3 regions of the Streptomyces sp. NPDC052101 genome follow, and region 3 is predicted to be linked to each of the others. Evidence: riboswitches for the same ligand, from Rfam matches in the RefSeq annotation. Region 3 holds a riboswitch; each other region holds the start of a gene.

Region 1 (7,123 bases), on a different contig from region 3:
CGTCGAGGATCTCCTCGATGCGCAGCAGCTGGTTGTACTTGGCGACGCGCTCGGAGCGGGCCGGGGCGCCGGTCTTGATCTGGCCGCAGTTGGTGGCGACGGCCAGGTCGGCGATGGTGACGTCCTCGGTCTCGCCGGAGCGGTGGGACATCATGCACTTGAAGCCGCTGCGCTGGGCCAGCTCGACGGCGTCCAGGGTCTCGGTCAGCGAGCCGATCTGGTTGACCTTCACGAGCAGGGCGTTGGCGGTGCCCTCCTCGATGCCGCGGGCCAGGCGCTCGGGGTTGGTGACGAACAGGTCGTCGCCGACCAGCTGGACCTTGTCGCCGAGCTTGTCGGTGATGACCTTCCAGCCGGCCCAGTCGTCCTCGAACAGCGGGTCCTCGATGGAGACGAGCGGGTAGGCCGCGACCAGCTCCTCGTAGTACTCCGTCATCTCGGCGGCGGAGCGCTCCTTGCCCTCGAAGAGGTACTTGCCGTCCTTGTAGAACTCGGAGGCGGCCACGTCGAGCGCGAGGGCGATCTGCTGGCCGGGGGCGTAGCCGGCCTCCTTGATGGCCTCGATGATCAGGTCGAGGGCCTCGCGGTTGGAGCCGAGGTTCGGGGCGAAGCCGCCCTCGTCGCCGAGGCCGGTGGACAGGCCCTTGCTCTTCAGGACCTTCTTCAGCGTGTGGTAGACCTCGGTGCCCCAGCGCAGGGCCTCGGAGAAGGACTCCGCGCCGATCGGGGCGATCATGAACTCCTGGATGTCCACGTTGGAGTCCGCGTGCGAGCCGCCGTTCAGGATGTTCATCATCGGCACCGGCAGCAGGTGCGCGTTGGGACCGCCCAGGTAGCGGAAGAGGGGGAGGTCCGACGCCTCGGAGGCGGCGTGGGCGACGGCGAGGGAGACGCCGAGGATGGCGTTGGCGCCGAGGGAGCCCTTGTTGTCGGTGGCGTCCAGGTCGAACATCGCCTGGTCGATCAGGCGCTGCTCGGTGGCGTCGTAGCCGACCAGCTCGGGGCCGATCTGCTCGATGACGGCGAGGACGGCCTTCTCGACACCCTTGCCCTGGTAGCGGTTGGGGTCACCGTCGCGCAGCTCGATGGCCTCGAAGGCACCGGTGGAGGCGCCGGACGGGACGGCGGCACGACCCGTGCTGCCATCGTCGAGGCCGACCTCGACCTCGACCGTGGGGTTGCCTCGGGAGTCCAGGATTTCCCGGGCTACGACGACGTCGATGGACGGCACGAGCATCTCCTTCTTGGATGTGACGCTGGAAGTGCGGGGCGCGTGTGCCTTACGGCTGTGCCTTGCGACTAGAGCCTAACCGTCTCCGGGGGATCGGCCACTGACCGACCTTCCCGTGGGCGGGGAGGACACGCAGACGGTACCCATTGTTCATCGACGGAACAAAGGGGGTTCCGGGTGAGGCCGAGATGAAGAGTGGGAAAGCCGAGGTGAAGAGGGGGGAAAGCGGCACATAAAAACCCCGCCCCGGCGCGTACGGGGGAACACGCGCCGGGACGGGGAGCCCGTGGGGACGGGGGTGGCCCTCACAAGGCCTTCAGTGTGCGGGCCGGGGATGTGAGGGCACTGTGGGTCCGTTGGGAGCCAGGTGTCACTTCAGGTGCAGCTGCTGGCCCGGGTAGATGAGGTTGGCGTCCTCGACGATGTCCTTGTTCAGCTCGAAGAGCTTCTGCCAGCCGCCCTGGACGTGGTGCTTGACGGCGATGGAGCTGAGGGTGTCGCCCGTGACGACCTTGTACTCGCCGTCGCCCTTCTTGACCGTCTTGCCGGTCGGGGTGGTGACGGTCTTGCTCTTCGCCGGGGCCGTGCGCTCGGCGGAGCGGGAGGCGGCCTGCTGGTCGGTGGAGCGGGTGGTGGCGGTGCTGCCGCTCTTGCTCGACGAGCCGGACGAGCTGTTCGAGGAGCTGGTGCTCGGGGCGGAGCCGTTGTAGGCGGCGGAGGACAGGCCCGTGCCGCAGACCGGCCAGGCGCCCTTGCCCTGAGCGGCGAGGACCTTCTCGGCGACGGATATCTGCTGCGCCTTGGTGGCCTGGTTGGCCGTCGAGGCGTAGGCGGTGCCGCCGTACGCGGCCCAGGTGGAGGCGGAGAACTGCAGACCGCCGTAGAAGCCGTTGCCGGTGTTGATGGACCAATTGCCGCCCGACTCGCACTGGGCGACCGCGTCCCACTCGGAGGCGGTGGCGGCGGAGGCGTTGCCGGCCGCCATCAGCGGGGCGGCCACGGCGGCACCGGTGACACCGGCGAGCGCGACGACACGAACGGCCTTGGACGGGCGACGGTGCTTGCCCTTACCGGAAAACAGCATGGAAGGATCCCCTCACCGACGCCTGCGAGGTGAGCTGTCGGGTTCGGGCCGGTTGAGTTGCCCGGCCGCACGCCCGCTGTCGCGGGCCTGCGGCTTCACCCCAAGCCGGTTCCGGCGTCAACCGCCGGTTCCAGCACCTACCTTGGGTCCCCCGCTCCTGCCTACGGCGCTTGACGCGACGACTGTTCCCGGGCGACCGCTGGCAGGATTCGGCGTTGCGGATGCCGGGGCTCGTGGTGACGAGCGATCCTGACCGTAGCCACGTGATCGAGGGAATTTCAAAGACGATCAGGGCTTCTGAGACTCATCCCACACTTTCGCCAAACCGGACATTAGGCATGAAGTGGGGCGCCAACTCTCCCTGTCAATCGCCCTTTTCGCCCTCGACTTTCAGGGTCTGACCGGCAGTGATGTGGTTCGGGTCGGCGCCGATGACCTTCTTGTTGCCGTCGTAGAGCGCATGCCATCCGCCGTCGACACCAAGGGAGTCGGCGATGGAGACGAGGGTGTCGCCCTCGCGGACGATGTACGCGCCCGGCTCGCGGGTCGCGTGACGGCCAGAAGATGTACCGTTCTGACCGTTTGCCGCGCTTTCGTCCGCACTACCGCCACGGTGACGCCCGCCACTGCTGAGCGCGCCGGTGTCGACCAGGCTCCAAGAACCGGCGGACTGCTGGGACTTGTCCGAGTCGTCGGTACCGGGGGTCACGGAGGGAGAGCTGTCGCTCCCCTGCTGATCCCCATCTCCGCCCGAACCGGACTTGTCGCCCTTGTCGGACTTGGGCGTGCTGGTGCCCGTGGGGTCGCCGGTCGCCTCCGGAGTCTTGGTGGCCCCTTCGCCCTGCCCCTGACCCTGGCCTTGCCCCTGACCCTGGTCCTGTCCCTTGCCTGCGCCCGTGCCTGTGCTCGGCGTGGCGGGCGAGTGGGACGAGGGAGAGCCCGAGGAATCGGAGCCGGAAGCGGAGTTGGACGCGGAGCCCGCGTCGGAACCGGAGCCGGAGCTGGTACCGGAGTCGGAACCGGAGCCCGGCGAGGATGAATCCGACAGACCGGACGAGTCGGAGGTATCGGCGGAGCCGGACCCGTCACTCGCCCCGCCGGAGCCGCCGGAGCCACCGACACCGGTGTCCACGTCGACCGAACCGGAGTTGGAGGTCAGCCCGGCGGTCAGCGCGCACATGGTCCACGGCTTGGTGCCCTGGTCGGCCAGGATCTTCTCGGCGACGGCGATCTGCTGGGAGCGGCTGGCCTGGTCGGCGCTGTCGGCGTACTGCGTGCCGCCGTACTTGTCCCAGTCGCCCTGCGATATCTGCAGGCCGCCGTAGTACCCGTTGCCGCTGTTCGCGCTCCAGGAACCGCCGCTCTCGCACTCGGCGACCTTGTCCCAGGTGGTGCCGTCGGCCGCGTGGGCGCTCGCGGCGCCGAGCAGTGGGAGGGCGATGGCGGAGCCGGTCACTCCGGCCGCGACGAGGAGGGCCGGAGCCTGACGGGGGCGACGGTGACGACCGTTCCCGGAGAGCATGCGGAAGCCTTTCGTGCGACAGCAGAACCGGCGTGGCGAACTGGTACCCCTCGCCACACTGATGGGTGAACGTATCGGCAGACGATCACTTGTCACAAGTTCATGCCGCGCAGATCACGTGAAGATCACGGAATTGAACGTCCCTGATGTTCACCGTTCTACGGCTCTACGGCTCTACGGCTCTACGGCTCTACGGCTCTACGGCTTTGTCGGCCACCGGGGTGAACTCCACCGGCAGGGTGCGCAGCCCCCGCATGATGAGCCCGCCACGCCAGCGCAACTCGGCCGGGTCGACGGCGAGCCGCAGATCGGGCAGGCGGGTGAGCAGGGTGGCGAGCGCGGTCTGGCCCTCCAGCCGGGCGAGCGGCGCGCCGAGGCAGTAGTGGATGCCGTGGCCGTAGCCGAGGTGCTGGTTGTCGCGCCGGGCGAGGTCCAGCACGTCCGGGTCGGCGAACCGCTCCGGGTCCCGGTCCGCCGCCGCGAGCACCACCAGCACCGGGTCCCCCGGCGCGATGTCCTGCCCGCCGATGGCGAGCGGCTCGGTGGCGAACCGCCAGGTGGCCAGCTCCACCGGGCCGTCGTAGCGCAGGAGTTCCTCCACGCCGGTCTCCAGCAGATCCTCTTCCCCTCCGGCCAGGGACCGCTGGAGCCGCTCGCGCTGCTCGGGGTGGCTGAGCAGGGCGTAGGTGCCGTTGCCGATGAGGTTGACGGTCGTCTCGAATCCGGCGAACAGCAGGATGAACGCCATCGCCGCGGCCTCGTTCTCGGTGAGGTGCTCACCGTGGTCGGAGGCGCGGATGAGGCCGGAGATCAGGTCCTCGCCGGGCGCGGGCTCGGCGGGCAGCGCCTCGCGCTTCTTGTGGATCAGCTCGGCGAGGTAGCCGCGCATCTTCTTGACGGACCGTGCGACTCCGCCCCGCGGCCCTCCGCCGTGCCGGATCATCATGCCCGCCCAGTCCCGGAAGTCGTCCTGATCCTCACGCGGGACGCCGAGCAGGTCGCAGATGGCGTAGATGGGCAGCGGGAAGGCGAACTCATGGATGAGGTCGGCCGAGCCCCGCGCGGCGAACTGATCGATGAGGTGGTCGGTCAGCTCCTGCACGCGCGGCGCGAACTCGGCGACCCGGCGCGGGGTGAACGCCTTGCTGACCAGCCGGCGCAGCCGGGTGTGGTCCGGCGGGTCGATGTTCAGCAGATGCGTCATCAGCTCGGCCTTGCGCTCGCCGGGGATGCCGGTCTTGCCCTTGGCGTGCGCGGGCTCGTCGTGATGCGCCGGGTTCTTGCTCAGCCGCTGGTCGGCGAGGGCCTGCTTGGCATCGGCGTACCGCGTGACCAGCCACGCCTCGACCCCACTGGGCAACCGCGTCCGGTGCACGGGCGCGTGCTCGCGCAGCCAGGCGTAGGCGGGGTAGGGGTCGGTGGCGAACTCCCAGGTGAAGAGGTCGGGGGCGGAGTCCGGGGCGGAGCCCGAGGTGAATTCCGGGGCGGAGCCAGAGGTGGAGCCCGGGGTGGAGTCGGCGGCGGTCGGGGGGTGGTGCTGGTCGGTCACCCCTCGACGGTATCCGCACACTCCCGCTCCCCTTGCTCCGGAGCCACTCTGCGAAACCCCGCCTTCCGCGCCCTACGCCTGGTCCGGTGCGGTGTCGTGCGCGCCTTCCGCCCGGCGTATCGCGTCCCGGTACACCCGTGCCGCCGCTCGCAGCGCGGCCTCCGGGTCGACGCCTGCCTGCTCGGCGCGGACCGCCAGGGCGAGCAGTTCGTAGCCGACGTCCTCGCCGGTCGGCAGGGGGACGTCCAGGCCGGCCGTGTGGGCGCGGGAGGCGAGCTTGGCGGCGAGGGCCAGGCCGGGCTGGCCGAGCGGGACGCCCTCCGTGACCGAGGTGCGCCGCTTCTCCTCGGCCTTGGTGCGCAGCCAGTGCTCCTTGACGTCCTCCGGCGTCTCCGCCTTCTCGTCGCCGAAGACGTGCGGGTGCCGGTGGACGAGCTTGGCGACGATGCCGCCGGCCACGTCGTCGATGGAGAACGGCGTATCCGGGTGCTCCTCGGCGATCCGGGAGTGGAAGACGACCTGGAGGAGGACGTCGCCCAGCTCCTCGCGCAGCTCCTCGCGGTCGCCGGCCTCGATCGCCTCGACCAGCTCGTAGGCCTCCTCGATGCCGTACTTGGCGAGTCCCTCGTGGGTCTGCCGGGACGACCAGGGGCATTCGGCGCGGATGCGGTCCATGACCTGCACGAGGTCCAGCAGGCGGGCGCCGGGCAGGTCGTAGGAGGCCGGCAGCAGCTCCAGCTCCGGCATCTGGACGCGGCCGGAGCCGGCCAGCCGGGCCAGGCCGTCGGTGAGCGCGGGCTCTCCCTCACCCGTGGCCACAACCACCACCGTCCGCCCGCCGGCGCAGGCGTCGACCAGCTCCTGCGCGGTGGGGGACGACTGCTTCACCGCTATCCCGGCCTCGCGCAGATACGGCAGCTGCGGATGGGCTCCGTCGGCGCACAGCACGGCGTCGGCGGCGCGCAGGGCCTGCCAGGCGGGCCAGGACAGCAGGCCGGGGGCGACCCGGTGGCTGGTGGTGAGCAGGACGATGCGACCGTGGTCGGCGGCCGGGGCGAGGTCGGAGCTGGATGCGTTCACGATCCGAACGTAACCCACGGCGGGAAAGGACGGATTCGGTTATCCACAGGCCGGGGAGGATCGTGTGATCGTATGACTGAAGCCGGCCCGCCCCTGGGTCAGGCCGTCGCCGGCTGCCCGCCCGACGCCGACGTCGTGACCTCCCGTACCCAGGGCGTCATCGTGTCCACGCGGCTGCTCTTCTGCACGTCCCAGGCGCCGTAGCGCGGGTTGAGGTCGACGTGGAGTTCCTGGGAGGCCTTGGACAGCGCCTTCCAGAAGGCGGGCTGGCTGGTGTCGGTGCCGAGCTTGCCGGCCAGCTTCTGCGCCTCCAGCTGGAGCCCGAGGTTCTCGTCGAGGTGGGCGGGGGCGATGCCGTACTTCTGCAGCCAGGCCGTCTCGAGTCCCTTGGCGCCGCCGGCCTGCTGCTCCAGGCTCGTGCGCATCCGCTGGACCTCCTTGCGGGTGACCGTGATGCCCGCGTCCTGCGCGGCGCGGTGCAGCACCCGGTCGAGGACCATGTTGTGCAGGGTGTCGCGGGCGAGGCTGCTGGTGGAGGCGAGGACCTGCTGGTACTGGGCCGCATCGGGCACCGCGGCGCGCTGTGCCGTGCGGATCTCGTCGACCCGGCTCTCCAGCTGGGCGACGGTGATCCGCTGCCCTCCGACGACGGCCGCG
Region 2 (7,123 bases), on a different contig from region 3:
CGCCGCTCCTCCTCCAGCTCCTTGGTCTGGCCGAGGGCGCGCATGTGCGGGAAGACGCCGTCCTCCATGCCGGTCAGGAAGACGACCGGAAACTCCAGGCCCTTGGCGGTGTGCAGGGTCATCAGGGTGATGACGCCGGAGCCGTCCTCGTCCTCGTCGGGGATCTGGTCGGAGTCGGCGACCAGCGCGACCTGCTCCAGGAAGTCGGACAACGCCACCGACTCGCCCTCCCCGCGGTCCTGCTCGAACTCCAGGGCCACGGCCGCGAGTTCCTGGAGGTTCTCGATGCGGGTCTCGTCCTGCGGGTCGGTGGAGGCCTGCAACTCGGCCAGATAGCCGGTGCGTTCGAGCACCGCCTCCAGGACGGTGGCCGGTCCGGCGCCGGACTCCACGATCGTCCGCAGGTCCTCCATCAGCGTGTTGAACCGCTTGACCGCGTTGGTGGAGCGCGCGGCCATGCCGTACGCCTCGTCCACGCGCTTCAGCGCCTGCGGGAAGCTGATCTTCTCGCGCTGGGAGAGCGCGTCGATCATCGCCTCGGCGCGCTCGCCGATGCCCCGCTTGGGCACGTTGAGGATGCGGCGCAGCGGCACCGAGTCCTCGGGGTTGGAGAGGACGCGCAGATAGGCGAGGACGTCCCGGACCTCCTTGCGCTCGTAGAAGCGGACACCGCCGACGACCTTGTAGGGCAGGCCGACGCGGATGAAGACCTCTTCGAAGACACGGGACTGGGCGTTGGTGCGGTAGAAGACGGCGACGTCGCCCGACTTGGCCTCGCCCGCGTCGACGAGGCGGTCTATCTCGTCGGCGACGAACTGGGCCTCGTCGTGCTCGGTGTCGGCGACGTAGCCGGTGATCCGCGCGCCCTGGCCGGCGTTGGTCCACAGGTTCTTGGGGCGGCGGGACTCGTTGCGCTCGATGACCGCGTTGGCGGCGCTCAGAATCGTCTGCGTGGAGCGGTAGTTCTGCTCCAGCAGGATCGTCGTCGCATCCGGGTAGTCCTCCTCGAACTGGAGGATGTTGCGGATCGTCGCGCCGCGGAAGGCGTAGATCGACTGGTCCGCGTCACCCACGACGCACAGTTCGGCGGGCGGGATGTCGTACTCACCGGGCGGGGTGTCCGCGTCCTGCGCGGAGCGTTCGCCGGTGCCGACGAGTTCCCGTACGAGCGCGTACTGGGCGTGGTTGGTGTCCTGGTACTCGTCGACCAGGACGTGCCGGAAGCGGCGGCGGTAGTGCTCGGCGACGTCCGGGAAGGCGCGCAGCAGGTTGACCGTGGTCATGATCAGGTCGTCGAAGTCGAGCGCGTTCGCCTCGCGCAGCCGCGACTGGTAGAGCGCGTAGGCCTGGGCGAGGGTCTTCTCGAAACCGTCGGCGGCCTGGGCGGCGAAGTCCTCCTCGTCGATCAGCTCGTTCTTCAGGTTGCTGATCTTCGCGCTGAAGGACTTCGGCGGGAAGCGCTTGGGGTCGAGGTCCAGGTCGCGGCAGACCAGGGCCATCAGGCGCTTGCTGTCGGCGGCGTCGTAGATCGAGAACGACGAGGTGAAGCCAAACTTCTTGCTCTCCCGGCGCAGGATGCGCACGCATGCGCTGTGGAAGGTCATCACCCACATCGCGTTCGCCCGCGGGCCGACGAGCTGCTCGACGCGCTCCTTCATCTCGCCAGCGGCCTTGTTGGTGAAGGTGATCGCGAGGATCTGGCCCGGGTGCACATTCCGCTCGGCGAGCAGGTGGGCGATGCGGTGGGTGAGCACACGGGTCTTGCCGGAGCCGGCGCCGGCGACGATGAGCAGCGGGGAGCCGGCGTGCACGACCGCGGCGCGCTGGTTGTCGTTCAGCCCCGCCAGGAGGGCCGCCGAGTCGAGCACGGGGCGGGGGGCGCCGTCGCGGTAGTAGACGTCCCGGTCCGGCGGCACGTCGAACTTCCCGCCGAACAGATCGTCCGGAATCGACTCCGGAGCGTGATCGTCCTCGGGTGGCGGCGGGGGCTCCTCCGCGTGCCCGCGAGGGGGCTGGAGGTCCGCCAGGAAGCTGTCGTCAAAGAGGCTGCTCATCGCTCTCCGAGTCTAGGGCGCCCCACCGACAACCGGTCGCCGTCCCCGGAACATGGCCGGTTCGCGAGGAGAGTCGATCTCCACGGCCCGGCGGTCCGCGCGGCCCACCGGCCGCTCACGCAGCGGAACCACCCCATGACGCAGCCGTGAAACCGCCCCCAGGTCACAAAAATGTATCGGACATATCACGCACCAACCTTCACAGGAGTCACACGAGTTGGCTAGCGTGCGTCCGGGCCGTACGACCCCTACCGGCGATCCCCGCCGGGCCGCACGGCCTCCGCCGAGTCCGGCGCGCCTCCGCTTGGTGCCCGGAGCCGGGGACCCACCGATCCTGGGGTGAATCGGCCGACTCCCGCCCGGGACGACGCCGTAGGGCAACCCTTCCGAACCCCCGCCCGAACCCGACAGCTAACCCGGTAGGCGGCCCACTGGAAGGAGTCGCCTCCCTTGGCGTCGCATCGCAAGCCGCGCCCCGGCGGAAACCTCGGAGCAGGCCTCCGCGCTCCCGCCCTCGCCACCGCCGCCCTCACCTCCATGGCCGTGTTCTCTCAGACCGCCGAGGCCACCCCGGGAACCGATCACGCCAAGCCGAGCCTGGAGGAGGTCGAGAAGAAGGTCGACGACCTCTACCGCCAGGCCGAGTCGGCGACCGAGAAGTACAACGCGGCCAAGGAGCGGACCGGCAAACAGCGGGGGCGCGTCGACGCCCTGCGCAACGAGGTCGCCCGGCGCACCGGACGGCTCAACAAGGCCCGTGAGCAGCTGGGCTCCTTCGCCGCGGCCCAGTACCGCACCGGTGTCGCCGCTCCCGACACGGCCACCTTCCTGCTCGCGGACAGCCCGCAGGACTACTTCGACCAGACCCAGCTGATGAACCGGCTGACCTCGCGGGAGAAGAGCGCGGTCGACGACTACATAGGCGAGCAGGCCGCGACCATGAAGGAACGGCGGGAGGCCGCTCAGAGCCTGCAGACCCTGACCGACTCGCAGCACGACCTGCAGACCGCCAAGGCCACCGTCCAGACGAAGCTCGCCTCCGCGCGCGAGCTGCTGTCGCAGCTGACGGCCCAGGAGAAGGCGCGGCTGGCCGCCATCGAGCGGGAGAAGCAGCAGGAGGCGGACCGCAAGGCGGCCGAGCTGGCGAAGCAGCAGGCCGAGCAGCAGGCCAACTCGTCATCATCCTCGTCCACGGGGTCCGGGTCCGGATCGGCTTCCGGTTCCGGATCGACGGGGTCCGGCTCGACGGGGTCCGGGTCGACCGGCTCCTCGACCTCCGGCTCGTACGACACCAAGGCCGAGAAGGCGATCGCCTTCGCCCGTGCGCAGATAGGCAAGCCCTATGTGTGGGGCGCCACCGGGCCGGACTCCTACGACTGCTCCGGCCTCACCCAGGCCGCCTGGAGGGCCGCCGGCGTCACGCTTCCACGCACCACGTACGACCAGGTCAACACGGGCACCACGGTCTCCCTGGCCGACGCGCGGCCGGGCGACCTGGTCTTCTTCTACGACGACATCAGCCACGTCGGCGTCTACATAGGCAACGGCATGATGATCCACGCCCCGAAACCGGGCGCGTACGTCCGCGAGGAATCGATCTACTACGGCGGAGAGTCCATCATCCACAGCGTGGTCCGGCCGGGCTGACCGCGGCCGGGCTGACCGCGGCCGGGCTCCGGAGCGCCCGGGCCTTCCGCGTTCCACGCACGCGTGCCGCGTTTTCGCGCTCCACGCGTGCGTGCCTTTCCCGGGCGGGGATCCGGCCGCTCCCTAGCATCAGGCGCATGCCCGGCATCCCAGGTCTGCGTGCGTGGTGGGCGGACCGGCCCCCCGCGGCCGGGGCCGCCGTGATGGCGACCGGCATCCTGTCGGTCGGCCTGCGTATGACCGGCGCGGAGACGGTCTCCCGGTTGGCGTTGGCGATGGTCTGCGTCGCCTGGGTGGCGCTGGCCGCCGACTTCGTCCTGCGGCTGTGCGGCGAGCGGCTGCGCTGGGTGGCGGAGGCGGGAAGTCCCGGGGCACTCACCGCCGTCGCCGCGACCACGGTGCTCGGCACCCGGATCTCGGCGCTGGGCCGGCAGCCCCTGGCCGAGGCGCTGCTGGCGCTCGCGGCGCTGCTCTGGCCGGTGCTGCTGTTCCTGGTCGTACGGCGCTGGAGGCGGCGCATGCCGGGAGCGGTGTTCCTGTGTTGTGTGGCCACACAGGGGCTCGCCGTACTGGCCGCCACGCTGGCGGCGGCGGAGCGCACGGCGTGGCTCGCGCACACCGCGCTGGTGCTGTTCTGGCTGGGCCTGGTGCTCTACGGCCTCGCGCTGGCCCACTTCGACCTGCGGCAGGTGCTGGAGGGGGCGGGTGACCACTGGATCGCGGGCGGGGCGCTCGCGATCTCGGCGCTGGCCGGGGCGAAACTGCTCGTCGCCGCGGATACGGGCCTGTATCTGTGGGATGACGACGACCGCGGCGTGCTGCGCGCCGTGACGGTCGCGCTGCTCGTGCTGGATCTGGCCTGGTATCTGGTGCTGCTGGCCGCCGAGGCCGCGCGGCCCCGGCCCGGCTACGACGAGCGGCGGTGGTCGACGGTGTTCCCGATGGGGATGGCGGCGGTGGCGACACTGTCCGTCGCGACCGCCGTCGGCGTCCCGTGGCTCAGCGGGCCGGGACGGGTGCTGCTGTGGGTGGCGGTGGCGGTGTGGCTCGCGGTCGCCGCCGGCGCGGTGCGCGCGGCCCGCGCCGGCGGCCGGAACGGTTGACCGTCAGGTCCACAGCACGGCGATGAAGATGTTCGCCGTGGTCAGCAGGCCGACCAGCCCGAACATGCCCTTGTCGATCTTCTCCTCGTCGCGCTTCACATAGACCAGTCCGAGGATCACGATCAGCAGTGCCAGCTTGATGCCGATCTTGATGGTGTTGATGTGGTGGTGGTCGGCCTGGTTGAGCCCGACCAGGACCACGCCGGTGACCAGCATGGTCAGCGCGCCGTGCAGCATCCCGGGCACGAACCGGGCCGCGCCCTGGCCCATCGCCTTCATCTGGGTGAGGAAACCGCCGAGCAGCGCGGCGATGCCGATGATGTGCAGGCCGACGAAGAGATGGATGAGTACGTCCATGGGGCCGGAGCCTAGCCAGGGGCTCCTGGACCTCCTGTCACCGGGCCCGGCCGACACTCGACGATCCCCCGCTGACGATCTTGCATATATGCGCCCCATAGCACCCCGCACCGCCCGCTCGACCCGCTTTCCACGCTTCGGTCACTACGCTGCGTGAAGGCGACGACTCCAGAACGGCGACGCGGTCACTTGCGGTCACATCCCGGCCCGTCGGGGCCAGTTCCGTACACCCCGTTACCTGGTCGTCACAGTCGGGCCTAGCGTCCTCCCCCAGGTGACCGGCTCCCCACCGCCGCTCGGGCCAGGGCGGCAGCCGGCCACCACCGCCGAGAAAGGTCCGGCGGTGGCCCGCTTCCCCTGTGCGGGCCGCCGCCGGACGTGACGTACGGGCTCACGGTCGGACCGCCCGGTCGGACCCCTCGGCCGTACGAGTCGTACGGAAGGACGTGACGGTCCAGGTGGCAGCGCACCGCAAGCCCCGGCAACGCTCGATCGGTGGCCATACGGCCCGGACGGCCGCCACTCTCGCCCTGGCGGGCGCGGCCACCGCGACGGGGTTCGACGGGACGGGACAGGCCGAGCCGCAGCTGACGCCGGCACAGGTGAAGGCCAAGGTGGACAAGCTGTACCAGGAGGCCGAGGCCGCGACCGAGAAGTACGACGGCGCCAAGGAGGAGGCGGACTCGGCGCAGCGCCGGCTGAACGCACTGCAGGACGAGACCGCCCGCAAGCAGGGCGGGCTCAACACGGCCCGGGGCACGCTCGGTGGGTTCGCGGCGGCGCAGTACCGCGACGGCGGCTTCGCCCCGGCCTGGCAGCTCGCTCTGTCCGGCGACCCCGACCGGTATCTGGACGACGCCGCGCTCATGGAGCGGGTCGGTGACCGGCAGGCCGCCACCGTGTCACAGGTGCGCGAACAGCTCCGGGAGATCGAGCAGTTGCGCGGCGCCGCGCGCGTCGATCTGGCGTCGCTGCGGTCACGGCAGGCGCAGCTGAGACGGCAGAAGAAGATCATCACCGCCAAGCTGGGCGAGGCTCGGCGGCTGCTGGCGCAACTCACGCCGCAGCAGCGCGGCGAGGCCACCGGTGACGGCGCCGTGCCGGGTCGTGCCTCCCGGTCAGCCTCGGGCCCACGGGACACGCTGGAGCAGCCCGGGTCGGCCACGGCCCCGAACGCCCGCGCCACGGCGGCCCTCGCCTACGCCTACACCAAGCTCGGCAGCCCCTATGTGTGGGGCGCGACCGGCCCGAACGCCTTCGACTGCTCGGGCCTGGTCCAGGCCGCCTACCGCTCCGCCGGCATCTCCCTGCCGCGCACCACCTACGCCCAGATCAACGCCGGCCGGCGCGTCTCCCGCACCGAACTCCAGCCCGGGGACCTGGTGTTCTTCTACTCCGGGATCAGCCACGTCGGCATCTACGTGGGCAACGGGCAGATGATCCACGCCCCTAACCCGTCGGCCCCGGTCCGGCTGGCCCCCGTCGACCTGATGCCGTTCGCGGGCGCGACCCGGGTGGTGTGAGGGCGCCCCGTAGGGGCCGTGCGGGGTCAGACCAGGCGGCGGGCCGTCGCCCAGCGGGTCAGTTCATGGCGGTTGGACAGCTGGAGCTTGCGCAGGACCGCCGAGACATGGGACTCGACCGTCTTCACCGAGATGAACAGCTGCTTGGCTATCTCCTTGTAGGCGTAGCCACGGGCGATCAGGCGCAGCACCTCGCGCTCGCGCTGGGTGAGGCGGTCCAGGTCCTCGTCCACGGGCGGGGCGTCGGTGGAGGCGAAGGCGTCCAGCACGAACCCGGCCAGCCGTGGGGAGAAGACCGCGTCGCCCTCCTGGACACGGAAGATCGAGTCGACCAGGTCGGTGCCGGTGATGGTCTTGGTGACATAGCCGCGGGCGCCGCCGCGGATCACACCGATCACGTCCTCCGCCGCGTCCGACACGGACAGCGCGAGAAAGCGGA
Region 3 (7,123 bases):
GGCCCAGCAGCGCGGCGACGGTGGCGTGCGGCAGCCGGGTCGCCCGTACCGCGTGTCCCTGGGGCGCGGAGCCGACGCCCTGCACGACGACCAGCGGCTTGGCCGCCGCCGTCCGCCGCGCGAGGCGCGTGAACTTGCGCGGGTTGCCGATGGACTCCAGGTACATGAGGGCGACGTCGGTCTCGGGGTCGTCGTACCAGTACTGGAGGACGTCGTTGCCGGAGACGTCCGCGCGGTTGCCGGCGGACACGAAGGTGGACACGCCCGTGACCCCGGTGACCCCTCCTCCGCGCCGGTGCAGCCGGGACAGCAGGGCGATGCCGATGGCGCCGGACTGGGCGAACATCCCGATGCGGCCGGGGCGCGGCATCTCCGGGGCGAGGGAGGCGTTCAACCGGACGTCCGCCGCGGTGTTGATGACCCCGAAGGCGTTCGGGCCGATGATCCGCATCCCGTACGCGCGCGCGTGCCGCACGAGTGCGCGCTGCCGCTCGCGCCCCTCGGGCCCGCTCTCGGCGTATCCGGCGGAGAGCACGACGAGCCCCTGGACACCGTGCTCGCCGCACTCGGCGACCACGGCGGGCACGTACTCGGCGGGTACGGCGACGACGGCGAGGTCGACGGGGCCCTCGATGTCCCGCACGCATCGGTACGCCGGCACCCCGTCGACCTCCTTGAGGTCCTCGGGGAAGGCCTTGTTCACAGCGTGCAGGCGGCCGCCGTAGCCGGCGTCCCGGATGTTGTCCAGGACGCTGCGGCCGACTCCGCCGGGGGCGCGGCCGACACCGACGACCGCCACGGAGCCGGGCGCGAGCAGCCGGCGTACCGAGCGGGCCTCGGCCCGCTGCTCCCGCGCGCGCTGCACGGCGAGGGAGCGGTCGGTGGGTTCGAGGTCGAACTCCAGGCGGACGACGCCGTCCTCGAAGCTGCGGTTCTGGGTGTACCCGGCGTCCGTGAAGACCTTGATCATCTTGCTGTTGGCGGGCAGCACCTCGGCGGCGAAGCGGCGGATGCCGCGCTCGCGGGCGACGGCCGCGATGTGCTCCAGGAGGGCCGAGGCGACTCCGCGGCCCTGGTGCGCGTCCTGCACGAGGAAGGCGACCTCGGCCTCGTCCGCGGGCGCGGAGGCGGGCATGCCGTCGGCGCCGATGCGGTCATAGCGTACGGTGGCGATGAACTCGCCGCCGATGGTGGCCGCGAGTCCCACCCGGTCCACAAAGTCGTGGTGCGTGAAGCGGTGGACGTCCTTGGCGGAGAGTCGGGGGTACGGCGCGAAGAAGCGGTAGTACTTCGACTCGTCCGAGACCTGCTCGTAGAAGCTGACCAGGCGGTCGGCGTCATCAACGGTGATGGGCCGGATGCGCGCGGTACCCCCGTCGCGCAGCACCACGTCCGCCTCCCAGTGGGCGGGGTACTCGTGCCGGTCCTGCCGGTCCGCCGAGGTCTGCATGGGCCCCAGAGTACGGCTCGCGTACGACAACGGCGCGGGGCAGTCTGTGGAGGACGAAAGTCGGATCGAGGCCGCGGTCCGACGACACGACCGGGACAGGACGAAGGTCCGATCCGGGCATGCTTCACGATATGGGAAACTGGTCTAGACAACCCTGAAGACTGAAGGGCAGCAACACATGGCTGAGCGCCGCGTCAACGTCGGCTGGGCCGAGGGCCTCCACGCCCGCCCCGCTTCCATCTTCGTCCGAGCCGCCACGGCCGCAGGCGTCCCGGTGACGATCGCCAAGGCTGACGGCAACCCCGTCAACGCGGCCTCCATGCTGGCCGTACTGGGCCTGGGTGCCCAGGGTGGCGAGGAGATCGTTCTCGCCTCCGAGGCCGACGGCGCGGACATCGCCCTCGACCGTCTGGCGAGGCTGGTCTCCGAAGGCCTCGAGGAACTGCCCGAGACGGTCTGAGTACCGGCGCAACCAACGCACGGGAGCCGCGTCGTCCTTTTCGGGCGGCGCGGCTCCGCCCTTTCCGGGCCCATTGCACGCACACCGGAATTCGAGCAACGGAAATACACCGCCACCGAATTACTCTTCTTTGTATACGGCGTCCGTGTTAATGCCGGAGGCCCGACATGTTTACGGCGTGTTGCGAAGTCCTCACACGCTCGGCGGCCCCGGGAAAACGCAGCCGGTGCGCGGCCGTCGCGCGTTCGGTGTGCAGCGCCGTGACCGCCCGCGCGCGCTCGCCGTCGCCGCGCGCCACCGCGTCCACGATGGCGCCGTGTTCCACCCAGGCCTCCACCGGGCTCGGCGACGTCTCCACCGTGTACATCCAGGCGATCTTGTGACGCAGCTGGGTGAGCATCGCGGTCAGCGAGGGGCTGCAGGAGGCCTGGGCGAGCGTCTCATGGAACCAGCTGCCCAGTGAGCGCAGATCCTCGCTGTGCCCCCTTCTGGCCCGCTCCTGACCCAGCCTGACCAGGCCGCGCAGCACCTTCAGATGGGCCTCCGTGCGCCGCTGTGCGGCCCGGGCGGCGCCGAGCGGCTCCAGGAGCGTGCGCATCTCCAGCAGGTCGGCGGCCTCCTGCTCGGTCGGCTCGGCCACGCACGCGCCCGCGTGCCGGCGGGTGACCACGAAGCCCTCGGCCTCCAGGGTGCGCAGCGCCTCGCGGACGGGGACGCGCGAGACGCCGTAGCGGCGGGCCAGGACTTCCTCGGTGAGGCGGCCGCCGCGCTCGTGGACACCGGCGACGATGTCGTCCCGGATCGCCGTGCATACCGAGTGCGCCGGAATACGCATGACCGACCTCCGCCTTAATCCCCGTGAAACGTCGACGATGGACGCGTGTTCCGTGACTCTATTCCAATGGGCCGGAATTTCCGACGGCGGGTCGGAATCCATGGATATTTTTTGGTCAGCAAGTCCGGTGTCCACCGCTGTATCCCGCTGTGCACCTCATCCCGCTGCGCACCGCGCAAAACGGCGAAGGCCCCGGCTCGGTGAGCCGGGGCCCCAATACCGCACGGGCGTCGGGTCAGACGTTCACGCCGTGCCCGCGGAGGTAGGCGACGGGGTCGACGTCCGAGCCGTAGTCGGGAGTCGTACGGGCCTCGAAGTGGAGGTGCGGGCCGGTGACGTTGCCGGTCGCGCCGGACAGGCCGATCTGCTGGCCCGGGGTGACCTGCCGGCCGACCGAGACGCCTATGGACGACAGGTGGCCGTACTGGGTGTACATGCCGTCGGCCATGCGGATCACGATCTGGTTGCCGTACGCCCCGCCCCAGCCGGTGGAGACGACGGTGCCGGAGCCGACCGCGTGGACGGTCGTGCCGCTGGCCGCGTGGAAGTCGATTCCGGTGTGCGAGCCGGAGGACCACAGGGAGCTGCTGGCCTTGTAGCCCGTGGAGACATAGGAGTCGGCGATCGGGGCGACGAAGGCGTTCAGGCGCTCGCGCTCGGCCTCGCGGGCGGCGCGGGCCTGGGCCGCGCGCTCCTGCTTGGCCTTCTCCGCCGCCGCCTTGGCCGCGGCCTCCTCGGCCGCCTTCTGCTCGGCGGCCTGCTTCTGGGCGGCGGCCTGGGCGTCGATCTGCTCGGCGATGTCGTCGCCGACACTGATCACCGGGGTGAGACCGGTCTGCTCGGCGGTGTTCTCGGCGGCGAACGCCGGGGCGGTCGCGAGGGTGCCGATGACGCCGGTGGTGGTGAGGGCCGCGATACCGGCCGCCTGAGCGGTGGTGCGCTTGACCCGGCCGGGCTTGCGATGCTTCCCGGTGGCGCACATGAACGCCATGAAGTGGCTGGTCCTTTCCTTCCCTCTCGCCTACCGGGTTAGCTGACGGGTTCGGAGCAGGAAGGTCTCCTACGGGCCCCCTCGCGACACGCGCGGGCGCCCGATTCACCCCAGGGACTGCGATGGGTCCCCGGCTCCCCTGGCTCGCGCCGTACGGGGACTCGGCGATGGCTGTCCGGTGCCGCGGGTGCGGCGCACTGCCTACTGACGAACAGCCCGGACGACGCTACGAAAGCCTGCTTTCCAACCCCAAACGGATCCGGGATTTTGTAGCGCATCCCACAGGGCAGACAGGCAACCTCCGCCGCAAATCGGGCATCTGGGGAAGGGAGTGGAACAGCAGGGGCCCTGACGGCCTGTAGACCGTCAGGGCCCCACGCGCGCGTGCGGCGTCCGCCGCGTACTACTCCGCGGAGACGACCGTGACTTCGCCGATGCCGAGCGCCTCCACCGGCGCCTTGATCGCGGAGGCGTCACCGACGAGGACGGTCACCAGGCGGTCCACCGGGAACGCGTTCACGACGGCCGCCGTGGCCTCCACCGTGCCCGTCGCGGCCAGCTGCTGATACAGCGTCGCCTGGAAGTCGTCGGGCAGATGCTGCTCGACCTGGTCGGCCAGCGTGCTCGCCACGGCCGCCGCGGTCTCGTACTTCAGCGGCGCCACCCCGACGAGGTTCTGCACGGCCACGTCCCGCTCGGGGTCGGTCAGGCCGTCCGCGGCGAGGGTGCGCAGCACCTTCCACAGGTCGTCCAGCGCGGGGCCGGTGTTGGGGGTGTCCACGGAGCCGCTGATGGCGAGCATCGAGACACCGGTGCCGTCCGGGGCGGAGCGCAGGACCTGCCCGAACGCGCGCACACCGTAGGTGTAGCCCTTCTCCTCGCGCAGGACGCGGTCCAGGCGGGAGGTGAGGGTGCCGCCGAGGCAGTAGGTGCCGAGCACCTGGGCGGGCCACACGCGGTCGTGCCGGTCGGAGCCGACGCGGCCGATGAGCAGCTGCGTCTGGACGGCGCCGGGGCGGTCCACGATGACGACCCGCCCGGTGTCGTCGGCGCTCACCGACGGCACGGGCCGCGGCTCACCCGGGGTGCCGGTCCAGGCGCCCAGGGTGTCACCGAGCAGCGCGTCCAGGTCGATGCCGGTGAGGTCGCCGACCACGACCGCGGTGGCCGTGGCGGGACGGACGTACCGGTCGTAGAAGGCGCGTACGGCGGTGGCGTCGATCTTCTCGACCGTGTCCTCGGTGCCCTGGCGCGGGCGGGACATGCGCGAGGTCGCCGGGAACAGCTCCTTGGACAGTTCCTTGGCGGCCCGGCGGGACGGGTTGGCCAGCTCGTGCGGGATCTCGTCCAGGCGGTTGCGGACCAGCCGCTCGACCTCGCTCTCGGCGAACGCGGGCGCGCGCAGGGCGTCGGCGAGCAGGCCGAGGCCCTTGGCCAGGCGGGAGGCCGGGACCTCCAGGCTGAGCCGGACGCCGGGGTGGTCGGCGTGCGAGTCCAGCGTGGCGCCCGCGCGCTCCAGCTCGGCGGCGAACTCCTCGGCGGAGTGCTTGTCGGTGCCCTCGGAGAAGGCCCGCGCCATGATCGTGCCGACGCCGTCCAGGCCGGCCGGCTCGGCGTCCAGGGGCGCGTCCAGCAGCACCTCGACGGCGACGACCTGCTGGCCGGGGCGGTGGCAGCGCAGCACCGTCAGGCCGTTGCCGAGCGTGGCGCGCTCGGGGGCCGGGAACGCCCACGGCTTGGCCTCGCCGGGCTGCGGCTGGGGGTGGAAGTCCATGGTGGCGAGCTGGGTCACTTGGCCGTCTCCTCGTTCTCGTTTCCGGCCTCTACGGTCGCTTCCTGCTCCGGGTCCTCACCGCGCCCCGCCTCCTCGGTGTGCTCGGCGGAATCGGCTGACAGCGGCTCGTAGACGAGGACCGCGCGGTTGTCGGGGCGCAGGCGGGCCTTGGCGACCTCCTGGACCTCCTCGGGGGTCACCTCCAGGACGCGCTTGACGGCGGTGAGGGCGAGCTGCGGGTCGCCGAACAGGACGGCGAACCGGCACAGTTCGTCGGCGCGGCCGGCGACCGTGCCGAGCCGGTCCAGCCACTCGCGCTCCAACTGGGCCTGGGCGCGCTCCATTTCCTCGGGCGTGGGGCCCTCCTCGGCGAACCGGGCCAGCTCCTCGTCGATGGCGGTCTCGATGACCGGCACCTCGACGTCACCGGAGGTCTTCACGTCCAGCCAGCCCATCGAGGGCGCGCCGGCGAGGCGCAGCAGGCCGAAGCCGGCCGCGACGGCCGTACGATCGCGGCGCACCAGCCGGTTGTACAGGCGGGAGGACTCGCCGCCGCCGAGGACGGTCAGCGCCAGGTCGGCCGCGTCGCACGCGCGCGTGCCGTCCTCCGGGAGCCGGTAGGCGGCCATCAGGGCGCGCGCAGGGACCTCCTCGACGACGACCTCGCGCTTCTGCTCGCCGATGACCTCCGGCAGGGATCCGTCGCGCGGTTCGGGCTTGCCGTCGTGCGCGGCGATGGACCCGAAGTACTTCTCGACCCAGGCGAGCGTCTGCTCGGGGTCGATGTCGCCGACCACCGAGAGCACCGCGTTGTTCGGCGCGTAGTAGGTGCGGAAGAACTGGCGGGCGTCCTCCAGGGTGGCCGCGTCCAGGTCCGCCATCGAGCCGATCGGCGTGTGGTGGTAGGGGTGGCCCTCCGGGTACGACAAGGAGGTCAGCTTCTCGAAGGCGGTGCCGTAGGGCACGTTGTCGTAGCGCTGGCGGCGTTCGTTCTTGACGACGTCCCGCTGGTTCTCCATGGACTCGTCGTCCAGGGCGGCCAGCAGGGAGCCCATGCGGTCGGCCTCCAGCCAGAGCGCCAGCTCCAGCTGGTGTGCGGGCATGGTCTCGAAGTAGTTGGTGCGCTCGAAGCTGGTGGTGCCGTTGAGCGAGCCGCCGGCGCCCTGCACCAGCTCGAAGTGGCCGTTGCCCTCGACCTGCGCCGAGCCCTGGAACATCAAGTGCTCGAAAAGGTGAGCCAGGCCGGTACGTCCCTTGACTTCGTGGCGGGAGCCGACGTCGTACCAGAGGCAGACGGCCGCCACAGGGGTCAGGTGGTCCTCGGAGAGCACCACGCGCAGACCGTTGGCCAGCCGGTGTTCGGTCGCTGTCAGGCCCCCAGAGCCTGCCTCGGCCGTGGTCGTGTGACCCATGGGCATGTACGTCCCTTCGCGAGCGGAGGCGGTTGCGCGAACCGCGGTTTTCCTGCCGTTCCTGCCACTGTATGCAACGTGCGGGGGACCCCGGAGAAGTTCCCGCGGGACGTACGCCCACAGCGGATCCCGTAGCCTGCCCCGGACCCCCGGAGGTTCCGGGAAGCCCGCCGGGACCGGGTCGTGGCACGGGTTGTCAGT

The links. A riboswitch is a leader RNA that binds a small molecule or an ion and turns the genes downstream of it on or off. The one in region 3 is predicted to bind cyclic di-AMP.
Region 1: another riboswitch for cyclic di-AMP. It lies ahead of AB0L75_RS09700 (transglycosylase family protein); the one in region 3 lies ahead of AB0L75_RS32550 (M23 family metallopeptidase).
Region 2: another riboswitch for cyclic di-AMP. It lies ahead of AB0L75_RS31450 (NlpC/P60 family protein); the one in region 3 lies ahead of AB0L75_RS32550 (M23 family metallopeptidase).

What each region holds. Positions count from the first base shown of each region.
Region 1 is NZ_JBFAWH010000003.1:518,475-525,597, reverse strand. It holds gene eno (phosphopyruvate hydratase) at 1-1,237, opposite strand, end outside; gene AB0L75_RS09700 (transglycosylase family protein) at 1,602-2,315, opposite strand; cyclic di-AMP (ydaO/yuaA leader) riboswitch at 2,320-2,494, opposite strand; gene AB0L75_RS09695 (transglycosylase family protein) at 2,680-3,837, opposite strand; gene AB0L75_RS09690 (cytochrome P450) at 4,028-5,386, opposite strand; gene AB0L75_RS09685 (nucleoside triphosphate pyrophosphohydrolase) at 5,459-6,466, opposite strand; gene AB0L75_RS09680 (SurA N-terminal domain-containing protein) at 6,565-7,123, opposite strand, start outside.
Region 2 is NZ_JBFAWH010000022.1:71,655-78,777, reverse strand. It holds gene pcrA (DNA helicase PcrA) at 1-2,054, opposite strand, end outside; cyclic di-AMP (ydaO/yuaA leader) riboswitch at 2,326-2,497, shown strand; gene AB0L75_RS31450 (NlpC/P60 family protein) at 2,505-3,701, shown strand; gene AB0L75_RS31445 (tellurite resistance/C4-dicarboxylate transporter family protein) at 3,839-4,804, shown strand; gene AB0L75_RS31440 (hypothetical protein) at 4,808-5,161, opposite strand; gene AB0L75_RS31435 (NlpC/P60 family protein) at 5,620-6,684, shown strand; gene AB0L75_RS31430 (response regulator transcription factor) at 6,711-7,123, opposite strand, start outside.
Region 3 is NZ_JBFAWH010000024.1:76,151-83,273, reverse strand. It holds gene AB0L75_RS32565 (GNAT family N-acetyltransferase) at 1-1,450, opposite strand, end outside; gene AB0L75_RS32560 (HPr family phosphocarrier protein) at 1,629-1,910, shown strand; gene AB0L75_RS32555 (GntR family transcriptional regulator) at 2,059-2,745, opposite strand; gene AB0L75_RS32550 (M23 family metallopeptidase) at 2,981-3,736, opposite strand; cyclic di-AMP (ydaO/yuaA leader) riboswitch at 3,749-3,913, opposite strand; gene AB0L75_RS32545 (pitrilysin family protein) at 4,140-5,528, opposite strand; gene AB0L75_RS32540 (pitrilysin family protein) at 5,525-6,928, opposite strand.